2 linked regions of the Tistrella mobilis genome follow. The protein of the gene in region 1 binds, or shares a complex with, the protein of each later gene. Links are inferred from orthologs where the notes say so. Each region holds a gene or a part of one and is shown on either strand. Other genes may lie near its edges.

Region 1 (7,996 bases):
GAGTGTCGCCCGACTCGGCCATCGGGAAGATGCCGCAGACATAGGCGCGCAGCAGCAGGTCGGGCGTCAGATGCATGCCGGATGTCCCTGGGGAGGAAGCTGCTCCAGATGTGGGGTGGCAGGCCTCCCCGCTCAACCTGCACCCCATGCTCAACCTGCACCCTGCCGCCCCGATTGCAGGGGGGCGGTCAGCTGCCCGCCAGCATCCGCAGCATGTCGCGGCGCAGATCGGTGGTGCGCGGCCGCTTCACCGCCCGGAAGGGCAGGGGGCGGCAGGCTTCCATGGCGCCCAGCCCGATGCGGGCGGCGACCAGGCCGTTGACCACGCCCTGGCCCAGCCGGGCGGAAACCGCGGCGGCGAGCCCGCCGCCCAGCGCGTCGACGGCGGTATCCTGGCCGGCCTCGCCAATGCCCGCGACCGCGGCCGCCCCCAGGCTGCGGCGCACGATCCTCAGGCTGGCGATCCGCCCCGGGCGCACGCCGTAGAGCGCCGCCACCTCGCGCACCAGCCGGGCATTGCGCCACAGCACCACCGCGGCATCCAGCAGGGCGGCCGGGCTGGCGGCGGTTGCCAGCGCCGTGTCGCGGGCGGCAAGCAGCACCAGCCGGCGCGCCTCGGCATCGATCGGGGCCAGCAGCAGGCGTTCGGTCAGGGCCAGCGCCTCGGCGGCATCATGGGCATCGGTCAGCTGGGCGGTGAAATCCGCCCGGGCGGCGGCGAGGCCGGGCCGCGTCTCGTAGAGCGCGGCCACCCGTGCAGCGAGTGCGGCGGCGTTGGCTGCCGCGGCCGGGTCGTGGACGGCTGCCGGTGCCGCCAGTCGCCCGGCCTCGTCCCGCAGCCCGTCGACCCGGGCGAGCCGCCGGAGCGCCGCGATTTCGGCGCCGCCCAGAATGCCGAGCCCGCCGAGTGTGGCGACGCCCAGCCCGGTGACCATCCAGCCCAGCCAGTCGGCATGGGCGAAGGCGCGGGTGGCGAGGTCCCAGGTCTCGAAGCCGATCAGGGCCACCGCCAGGCCGCCGAGCCCGCCCCAGAGCAGCCGGCGGCCGGTGCGGCGCATCGCGGCCCCAGGCGCCAGATCCGGCATCAGCCCGCGACCGGCCAGGGCGACGGGCAGCGTCTCTTCCTCCGCCGGCCGTGCGGTCAGGGCGGCCGTGTCCGGCAGTTCCATGGGGCGTGCCGTCCCGGGCCGGCCGGTTGCGGTCGGGCGGGGCGGCGTCGTGGCCGGTTCGTCGAAAACACGCGGGCGGTCGGTCATCCGAGCCGGTCTCCGATCAGATGATCCAGTGCCTGATCCAGGCGGATATGGGCCATGCCGTGGCCGTCGCGGACCAGGCCCTCGGGCGGCAGGAAGGGCGGGAAGTCGAAACCGCCTTCGGCCGCGCGGGCCAGCGCCTCGGCCGGATCGGCCGGCAGTTCGCCCGGATAGACCACCGATGGCCGCTCGCGGCCGGCGATGCGGCCGCGCACGCAGGCGAGATTGCGGCCGTCATGCTCGGCGAACACGCTTTCCGCCGCCTTGACCGCGGCGATGGCCAGCGTGCGGGTCTCGGCGCCTTCGAAGCGGATCGCGCGGGCGGCATCGGCCACCAGCGACTGCATCAGCGCATCCAGCCGCGCATGCTGGGCGGCGGGCACCTGGTCGGCCTTGGTGGCGGCGAACAGCACCCGGTCGATGCGCACCCCCGACAGCAGCCGGCCGATCATGCCGTGGCCGCGGCCATAGCGGAAGGCGCCCAGGCTTTCGGTCAGGGCGAGCTTCAGATCGTCCACGGCGTCGGCCCCGGCGCTGAGCGCGCCGGGCAGGTCGACCAGCACCACCTGGCGGTCCAGCCGGGCGAAATGTTCGCGGAAGAAGCGGCCGACGATGCGCTTGCGATACTGGTCGAAACGCTCCGCCGCCACGGCATACAAACTGCCCGAGGGTGCGCGCCCCTTGGGCTCCGGCAGGGGGGAGAAGGCCAGCACCGGCGCGCCTTCCAGATCGCCCGGCACCAGAAAACGGCCGGGGCCGAGGCGCGAGACCGCAAGCCCCGCTGCGCGGCAGGCGATCAGATGCGCGCTCCAGCCCTGCCCCAGCTCGGCGAGGGTGACGTCATCGGCCGGGGCGGCCGGATCCAGCATTTCCAGCCGGGCGAGGAAGGGGCGGGCCAGCTCTGCCCGCCTGCCCTGGCGCAGCATGGCCAGCGCCTCGGCCGACCAGTCGGCGAAGCTGCGCTCGATGAGGGCCAGGTCCAGCAGCCATTCGCCCGGATAGTCGATGATGTCGAGCGTCAGCTCGCGCACCGGCCGGATCCGCCGGTCGACCAGACCGGCCGGTTTCCAGCGCAGCCCCATGCGCAATTGCGAGAGCATGCGGGTGGAGGCGGGCCAGCCCGGCGCCTCGCCATCGCTGCCGGCCAGGCGCGCCAGATGGGTTTCATAGGCGAAACGCGGGATCTCGGGATCGCCGGGCCGGCGCAGCTCGGCGCCGATCAGCCGGCCGTCGGCGCGGGCCTGCAGAAAGGGCAGGCGGTCGGGGAAGAGCAGGGCGCGGGCAACCGCGGTGGTGAACACGGTCTTGCCCGACCGGGCAAGACCGGTCACCCCCAGCCGGAGCGGCCGGTCGAGCAGAGACGCCGCCTCTTCTGCCAGCGCCTCGGGGGTGAGGCGGCGGGCAAGACGGCGGGCTTCCAGGCCCAGGCGATCGAAGGGAGAGGCGGACAAAAGCAGCGGTCCCGGTCGTTGAACGGTAACGCGGCCGACCGCGTCGCCCTTTCAGATCGGGAGCCGGAGACGCCGGGTCAACATGATGCGGCGAATCATCGCCGTGTCATCCTTCGGTGTGTCAGGGTGCGACCCGCAGTTCATAATCATAGGTGGACCCTGCAACCGCATTGGTCACCGTGAAGACGACCTGAACGCTGGTGGCGGAGATGGCGGCGATACGCTCGACACGGGCAGTCACCGCATTGTCCGAGCGTGTGGTGAGCATGACATTCACCTGCGACGGGCCGGGCGTGTAGCTGAGCGGCCGCGGGAAGGTCACGTAGCCGACCACCGGACCGGTCGCGGCGGTGGAGATCGTGCCGGAGGCAACGGCCTCCTTGGCAAGGAAGCTGGCGCCGAAACCGTTGATCAGCAGTTTCGAGCGGGCGCCGAGGCTGCCGGAATAGTGCTGCTGGCCGGTCACGACATAACTGTCCAGCTCCACATGGCAGTCATCGCCGGCCGGGGCGAACGAGGCGTTGGTCTCACACGACGAGATGCGCCCGTTGATCCGGACATTGTCCGCACCGTCGATCGACAGACCCTTGCCGCCGACGGCGCCGAAGGCGCGGATATCGGCCTTGCCGACCCAGAAGTCCGAAGCGGTGCTGGCGATCGCCAGGCCGGTGCCGGCCCCGCCGCCGCTGGCGCCGAGAACGCGCATCTGGCCGATCTTCACCCGCGAGGCCGAAACCTCCACACCATTCGCCGCCGGATAGACGTCGCCCATATTGCAGTTGGCGCGGATCATGCCGATGTCGCAGGGGCCGGCGATCTGCACGCAGGCGGGCGAGGACGAGTTGCGGGTCTGGATGATGTTGAGCAGGGTTTCGGTATAGCCCTCGATCAGGACGCCGTTCTCGGCGATCACGTGATCGCCCTGAACCGAAGACCTGAAGCGGACGCCGCCCCCGCTGCCGCCATAGGTGTGCACGCGGCCGATGCGGCAGCCGCCGTCACGGTTGTCGTCATAGTCGATGAAGAAGTGCCAGTCGCCATGCAGCACGTTCACCGAGCGGATGATATGGGCGTCGTGGGGGCCCATGAAGTGCACGCCATAGCGGCCGCTGCGGGCGGTGTCGATGTCGAGCACGCCTTCCCAGAGGTCGCGCATCACCCCGTCGACCGGCGTGGTCTCGATGCCCGTGCTTTTGCCGCAGGCATGGAAGAAGCAGTCGTCGACGGCATCGGTACAGGTGATCTTCATGTACCGGAACTTGCCGTAGCCTTCATAGCAGCGGCTGACGGCCTGCATGCCGTCCAGCGCCAGGCCCCAGACGCCGTAGCCATAGGGAATGCCGGTGTCGCGAACGATGGAATAGTCGCCGGCATTGTAGGTGTCGAAGCCGCGGGTCTTGATCAGCGCCGAGCCGGTGAAGCCGGTGGTGGGGCGGATCACCACGTCCCACAGGCCGCCGCCCGAGGTCAGGAAGACCCGGCTGTCCTGAATGAGCGGCGCCGAAATGCGGTAATAGCCGGCCGGAAACAGCACCGAGCCGCCGGTGGGCAGGCTGGCGGCATGGTCCATGGCGGCCTGGATGGCGGCGGTGTCGTCGGTCACGTCGTCGCCGACGGCCCCGAAATCCGTCACGCAGATAAGGCAGGCGGTAAAGATCGGCATCTTGATGATCCCCGGTATGGTGCGCCGCGCCGCCGGGCTGGCGGGCGGGGCTGACCGGGGAAGTCTGGGCGGTCTGGTTTATGATGTCGCGTCACCGGTTGCGGCCACATGCGGCCGCATCCCGGTCACCAGCCGCCGAAACGCGGCCAGATCGCCGGGGCGGCGCCAGTATCCGCCGGGATGACATGATAAGCGTCGAATTGTGCGGCGGTGGCGCAGGCATGGTTGGGCAGGATGCGCAGCACCGTGCCGACCGGCAGGTCCGGCGGCGTGGCCGTGCTGCCCGGGCGCAGGGCCAGGATGCCGTGTTCCTGATTGGCGCCGGTGACGATCAGATCCGGGATCACGCGGCCCGTGGCATCCGCCACCAGCCCATAGCCCTGATCGATCGCCTGGCCGGCCGTGCCGCGATCGCGCGACAGCGCCATCCAGCCGGCATCGACCAGGGTCCAGCCCCGGTCGGGGCGGTGGCCGATCACGGTGGTGGCGACCGAGAGCGCGATCTCGTCCACCGCGCAGACGCCGATGCCCGCCATCACCAGGTCGAAGAAGACATAGACCCCGGCGCGGAGCTCGGTCACGCCCGCAAGATCACGGGCGGCGAGCGCCGTGGGGGTGGAGCCGACGCTGACCACCGGGCAGGGCAGGCCGGCGGCGCGCAGCCGGTCTGCCGCCGTTACCACCGCCTGGCGCTCGCGTTCGGCGAAGGCCGCATGGGCCTCATGTCCCGAGACGTCGTAGCTGCCGCCGGCATGGGTCATCACCCCGCGGAGTTCCGCGCCGCCCTCCTGCAGGATCCGGCCGATGTCGATGATCTCTGCGGCATCGGGGGCGAGCCCTGCGCGCTTGCCGTCGCAGTCGATTTCGATCAGCGCCGGGATCGGGCCGGCTCCGGCCGCCACGATCGCCTGCGCCTGCTCCACGGAATCCAGGATCACCGCCAGATCGCAGCCTCGGGCCCTCAGCGCCTGCACCCGGCCGAGCTTTGCGGGCGTGATGCCGACCGCATAAAGGATGTCGCGCACGCCCGCCGCCGCGAAGACCTCGGCCTCGCGAAGGGTGGAGACGGTGGCCGGTCCGCCTGTGTCGGGCAGCATCCGCCGGGCGATCTCCACCGATTTGGCGGTCTTCAGATGCGGCCTGAAGCCCACGCCGAGCCCGGCGATCCGCCGGGCCATCCGGTCGAGATTCGCGGTCATCTTCGCCTCGTCGACCACAAGGCAGGGGGTCTGCAGATCAGGGGAGAGACCGGCCATGACAGGGCTCCACGAGAAGGGGGGGCTCCGCGAGAAGGGGGGCATGGGTTAAACGCAGACGGGCGGGCCGGAAACGCCTCCGGCCCGCCCGCCCCTTGATGCATGATGGTCCCGGGTCAGCCGCGATTGGCGACCAGGGCCTCCAGCCAGCGGATGTCGTAGACGCCGTCGACGAAATCCGGATGGCGGGCGATACGCTGATGCAGGGGCAGGGTGGTGTCGATGCCGCCCACGACATATTCCTCCAGCGCCCGGCGCAGCCGCATGATGCACTCGTTGCGGTTGCGGCCATGGACCACCAGCTTGGCGATCAGGCTGTCGTAATAGGGCGGGATACGATAGCCCTGATAGAGGCCGCTGTCCACGCGCACACCCAGCCCGCCGGGGGCGTGATAGGTGTCGACCAGCCCCGGCGAGGGGGCGAAGGTCTCGGAGTTCTCGGCGTTGATCCGGCACTCGATGGCGTGGCCCTGAATGCGCACGTCTTCCTGGGTGAAGCCCAGCGGCTGGCCGGCGGCCACCCGGATCTGCTCGCGGACCAGGTCGATGCCGGTGATCGCCTCGGTGATCGGATGCTCCACCTGCAGGCGGGTGTTCATCTCGATGAAGTAGAACTCGCCGTTCTCGTAGAGGAACTCCACCGTGCCGACGCCGCGATAGCCCAGCTTGCGCATGGCATTGGCGACGATCTCGCCCATGCGGGCGCGGTCTGCCGCATCGATCGCCGGCGAGGGCGCCTCTTCCAGCACCTTCTGATGGCGGCGCTGCAGAGAGCAGTCGCGCTCGCCCAGATGCACCACGGTCCCGAAGGTGTCGCAGAGGATCTGGATCTCGATATGGCGCGGATTGGCGAGATACTTCTCAAGATAGACCGCATCCGATCCGAAGGCGGCCTTGGCTTCGGCGCGGGCGGTCTGCAGCGCCTCGCGCAGGCCCTCGGCGCTTTCGGCCACCTTCATGCCGCGGCCACCGCCGCCGGCGGCGGCCTTGACCAGCACCGGAAAACCGATCTCGCGGGCGATCTTCATCGCCTCGGCCTCGTCGGTCACCGGCCCGTCGGTGCCGGGCACCAGCGGCAGGCCCAGCTCTTTCGCGGCGCGCTTGGCCTCGATCTTGTCGCCCATCAGCCGGATGTGTTCCGGGGTGGGGCCGATGAAGGTCAGGCCATGTGCCTCGACGATCTCGGCGAACTGGGCGTTCTCGGACAGGAAGCCGTAACCCGGATGAACCGCCTCGGCGCCGGTGATCTCGGCGGCGGCGATGATCGCCGGGATGTTCAGATAGGAATTGCGCGCGGGGGCCGGGCCGATGCACACGCTCTCGTCGGCGAGACGGACATGCATGGCATCGGCATCGGCGGTGGAATGGACCGCAACGGTGCGGATGCCCATCTCCTGGCAGGCGCGATGGACGCGCAATGCGATTTCGCCGCGATTGGCGATCAGCACCTTCTCGAACATGATCGCTCCCGCGTCACTCGATGATCGCAAGCGGCTCGCCGAACTCGACCGGCTGGCCGTTCTGCACCAGAAGCCGGCTGACGGTGCCGCTCCGCGGGGCGCGGATGTGGTTCATCACCTTCATGGCTTCGATGATCAGCAGGGTCTGGCCCTCGCGCACGGTCTGGCCTTCGGCGACGAAGGCCGGCGCACCCGGCTCCGGGGCCAGATAGACGGTGCCGACCATCGGCGAGGGCACGGCGCCCGGATGGCCTGCGGGGTCGGCGGCGGCCGGTGCCGCAGGTGCCGCGGCGGCCGGTGCCGCCGCGGGTGCGGCGGCGGCGGGCGCCTGGAACAGCATCTGCGGGGCCGTCATCTGCGCCGGTGCCTGGCGGGCGATGCGGATGCGACCCTCGCCCGCGCCGACCTCGATCTCGGTCAGGCCGGTCTCGTCGAGCAGCAGCGCCAGTTCGCGGATCAGGCCGGTATCGACGGCACGAGCCTTGGTGTCAGACATGCGATTGGTCCTTCGTGGCCGCGCGGGCCTGCCCCCCTGGGATCAGCCCGGCCATCGCCTCGATCGCCAGCGCATAACCCGCAGCCCCCAGGCCGCAGATCACGCCGACCGCCGTCCGGGACACATAGGAATGGTGCCGGAACGTTTCGCGACGATGGATATTCGACAAATGCACCTCGATCACCGGCAGTGCCGTCGCGGTGAGCGCGTCGAGCAGGGCGACCGAGGTATGGGTGTAGGCGGCGGGATTGATCACGATCCCTGCCGCAGAGGTGCGGGCGTCCTGTACCCAGTCCACGAGAACGCCTTCGTGGTTCGACTGGCGGAAATCGACGGCCAGCCCCAGGGCAGCGGCACGGGCTTCGCACAGACGCCGGATGTCGTCCAGCGTCGTATGCCCGTAGACCTCGGGCTCGC
Region 2 (3,656 bases), 1.3 Mb from region 1 along the record:
GGATCGAGCACCGGCAGCGCCCGGGCAATCTCCGCCGTCACCGGCTGCAACCGCCCCGGGTGGCGGACGGTGCGGAGCCCCTCGGCCAGGGCGGCGGCATGACCGAGCGGCGCCAGCGCCGGTATGTCTGCGGCGGCAAGTCGGGCGAGGGTGAGGGCGAGACCGGCATTCCAGGCCTGGTGGTCGCCGATCAGGGCCGGCAGTGGCCAGATGCCGTCGGCAGGTCCGCCGCTGATCACCAGGCGGTCCGCCTCCAGTGCCGCCTGCCAGTCGCGCCCCCCCTCCGTAAAGGGTGCCTGCATGCGCAGCGCGGCTGCACGGATCACCGCTGCCGCATCGGACATCTGCGCGACGGTGGCGGCGGGGCAGCCCTGCTTGATGATCGCCGCCTTTTCGGCCGCGATCAGCGCCGGGGTATCACCCAGGAATTCCATATGGTCGAGCGCGATACGGGTGATGCCGACCGCGGCAGGCCGGGCGACGAGGTTGGTCGCATCCAGCCGTCCGCCGAGCCCGGTTTCCAGGATGACCAGATCGGCCGGGGTCTCGGCGAAGGCCAGGAAGGCGGCGGCGGTGGTGATCTCGAAAAAAGTGATCGGCCGGCCGGCATTGACCTCTTCGATCCGGGCCAGGAGCCGGGCCAGCACCGGTTCGGCGATCGGCCGGCCGCCGAGGGCGATGCGTTCGTGGAAGCGGACCAGATGCGGTGAGGTATAGGCATGGGCGCAGAGCCCGGCGGCGCGGGCGATGGCCGAGAGATAAGCCACCACCGAGCCTTTGCCATTGGTGCCGGCCAGGTGGATCACCGGCGGCAACCGGTCCTGCGGATTGCCCAGCTCGGCGAGCAGGCGCAGGATCCGGTCGAAGCCGAGATCGATTTCGGTCGAATGCAGCCGGCCCAGCCGGTCGAGGATGGTGGCGCTGTCATCCATGGGCCGGCAGCCCCTTCACGTCGGATGGTACCCGGGCCTTCGGGGCCCGGGCGCAGTATCAGGCCTTGCGCGGCTCGTCGGTCGCAGCCGTACCCAGGGCGGGCTCGGTACGCGGTGTCGCCTCGGCGGCTTTCGTGGCGGCATTGCCGGCAGGCTTGCGCGGCGGGGTGACCGTGTTGGTCACCGGCCCGGCGATCGCCGAGCCGGGCTTGGGGGCGGCCGCCGGCGGCAGCTTCAGCAGCAGCTTCAGCGTCCGGGCCAGCGTCTCCTTCAGCGCCTTGCGCGGTACCACCATGTCGAGCATGCCGTGTTCCATCAGATACTCGGCGCGCTGGAAGCCCTCGGGCAGGGCCTCGCGAATGGTGGTCTCGATCACCCGCTGACCGGCAAAGCCGATCAGGGCGCCGGGTTCGGAGATGTGGATGTCGCCGATCATGGCGAAGGACGCGGTGACGCCGCCGGTGGTCGGGTCGGTGAAGACCACGACATAGGGCAGGCCGGCTTCCTTCACCCGGTCGACGGCGACCGTGGTGCGGGCCATCTGCATCAGCGACAGCGCGCCTTCCTGCATGCGGGCACCGCCCGAGGCGGGGAAGACGATCAGCGGGCGTTTCTTCTGCACGGCGACGGCGGCGGCCTTGACCAGGCCTTCGCCTACGCCCATGCCCATGGAGCCGCCCAGGAAATCGAAATCGAACACCGCAACCACGGCCGGCACGCCGCCGATGCGGCCCTCGCCCACCTGGATGGCATCGGTTTCGTCGGTTTTGGCCTGGGCTTCGCGCAGACGGTCGGTATAGCGCTTGCGGTCGCGGAAGCGCAGCGGATCGGCCGTCACTTTAGGCGTATCGATCCGGTCATAGGCGCCGTCGTCGAACAGCATGGCAAGCCGCTGTTTCGCCGGCAGGCGCATGTGATGGCCGCAATTGGTGCAGACATGCAGATTTTCCACCAGATCACGATGGAAGATCATCTGCTCGCAGGACGGGCATTTGTGCCAGAGATTGTCCGGCGTCGCGTCGGGCTTGCGGACCAGGGCCTGGATCTTCGGACGGACGAAGTTCGACAGCCAGCTCATGCGGTTGGGGTCTCCGTTCGGATGCCTGGGGCGGGGCGGGTCACGACGTCGCCGTCAGGCGCGGGCGGCAGCGCTCTGCACACCGCCTGCCAGCCGGCTGACCAGATCGCGGACCCGATCCGGCGCGGTTTCGGGCGCGCCGTCGGCCACCGCCTGTTCGACCTCCTGCACGATCGCCGAGCCGACCACGACGGCATCACCGATCGCCGCGAAGGCGGCTGCCTGTTCGGGAGTCTTTATACCGAAACCGATCGCCACCGGCAATTCGCTCGCCGCGCGAATCCGGGCGACCGAGGGCGCCACCCTGGAGATATCCGCCGAGGCGGTACCGGTGATGCCGGTGATCGAGACGTAGTAGAGGAAACCGCTCGCCCGGCCGACCACCGAGGGCAGACGCTCCACCGAGGTGGTGGGCGCGACCAGGCGGACCAGGGCGAGACCTGCGGGATCGGTGAAGCGGACCAGCTCCTCCTCTTCCTCGGCCGGCAGGTCGACCACGATCAGCCCGTCGACGCCGGCCGCGATTGCATCGGCGGCGAAGCGTTCGGCGCCATAGGCGTAGATCGGGTTGTAATAGCCCATCAGAATGATGGGGGTGTCGGTGTTGGTCGCGCGGAAGGCGCGGACCATGTCCAGCACCCTGATCATGGTGACCCCGGCGGCGAGGGCACGCAGCCCTGCCCGCTGGATCGCCGGGCCGTCGGCCATCGGGTCGGTGAAGGGCACGCCCAGTTCGATCACGTCGGCACCGGCCTCAGCCAGCGCGGCCAGTACCCGGGCGCCGGTTTCGAGGTCAGGGTCGCCAGCAGTCACGAAGGTGATCAACCCGGCCCGGCCCTCGGCCTTCAGCGCCGCGAAACGGCGATCGATACGGGCAGTGCCGCCCGGCACGGCGGAACGGTCGATGGTCTCAGCCATGGCGCTCACAGGTCCACTCCCAAGGCTTCGGCGACGGTGAAGACATCCTTGTCGCCGCGGCCGCACATGTTCATCACCAGAATGGCGTCGCGGGGCAGGGTGGGGGCCGTCTTGACCACCTGCGCCACCGCATGGGCGGGCTCCAGCGCCGGCAGAATGCCTTCAAGGCGGGCGCAGAGCTGGAAGGCGTCAAGCGCCTCGCGGTCGGTGACCGACTCATATTCCACCCGGCCGATATCGCGCAGCCAGGAATGTTCGGGGCCGATGCCGGGATAGTCCAGGCCGGCCGAGATCGAATGGGCGTTCAGGATCTGCCCGTCGGCATCCTGCAGCAGATAGGTGCGGTTGCCGTGCAGCACACCCGGACGGCCGCCGGCCAGCGAGGCGGCATGCTCGCCGGTCTCGATGCCGTGTCCCGCCGCCTCGACACCGATCATCCGCACGCCCTCTTCGTCGAGGAAGGGATGGAACAGGCCGATGGCGTTGGAGCCGCCGCCGATGCAGGCGACCAGCATGTCGGGCAGGCGGCCTTCACGCTCCAGCACCTGGACCTTCGTCTCTTCACCGATGATCGACTGGAAGTCGCGGACCATCATCGGATAGGGGTGCGGACCGGCGGCGGTGCCGATGCAGTAGAAGGTGTCGTCGACATTCGACACCCAGTCCCGCAGGGCTTCGTTCATCGCATCCTTGAGGGTCGCGGTGCCGGACGACACGCCGCGCACCTC

Evidence for each region.
Region 2: the proteins of accC (region 1) and accD are in contact, whole or in part, in a solved structure (PDB 8UXZ), measured with the Escherichia coli proteins. The link is inferred for Tistrella mobilis from one-to-one orthologs.

Annotation. Positions count from the first base shown.
Region 1 is NZ_CP121017.1:3,306,552-3,314,547, reverse strand. The notes cover bases 4,912-7,756. They hold accC (acetyl-CoA carboxylase biotin carboxylase subunit), read right to left. Parts: upstream 7,084-7,756; coding sequence 5,740-7,083; downstream 4,912-5,739. Other genes in these bases: aroQ (type II 3-dehydroquinate dehydratase), read right to left, coding at 7,572-7,756; accB (acetyl-CoA carboxylase biotin carboxyl carrier protein), read right to left, coding at 7,097-7,579; P7L68_RS20545 (DSD1 family PLP-dependent enzyme), read right to left, coding at 4,912-5,623. Also shown: aat (leucyl/phenylalanyl-tRNA--protein transferase), read right to left, coding at 1-76; P7L68_RS20560 (TIGR01620 family protein), read right to left, coding at 189-1,256; P7L68_RS20555 (YcjX family protein), read right to left, coding at 1,253-2,704; P7L68_RS20550 (glycoside hydrolase family 55 protein), read right to left, coding at 2,826-4,367; more of P7L68_RS20545, read right to left, coding at 4,493-4,911; more of aroQ, read right to left, coding at 7,757-7,996. UniProt on the Escherichia coli protein: This protein is a component of the acetyl coenzyme A carboxylase complex; first, biotin carboxylase catalyzes the carboxylation of the carrier protein and then the transcarboxylase transfers the carboxyl group to form malonyl-CoA.
Region 2 is NZ_CP121017.1:4,578,855-4,582,510, reverse strand. What follows is about bases 1-2,939. They hold accD (acetyl-CoA carboxylase, carboxyltransferase subunit beta), read right to left. Parts: upstream 2,011-2,939; coding sequence 991-2,010; downstream 1-990. Other genes in these bases: trpB (tryptophan synthase subunit beta), read right to left, coding at 2,934-2,939; trpA (tryptophan synthase subunit alpha), read right to left, coding at 2,065-2,928; P7L68_RS26280 (folylpolyglutamate synthase/dihydrofolate synthase family protein), read right to left, coding at 1-932. Outside these bases: more of trpB, read right to left, coding at 2,940-3,656.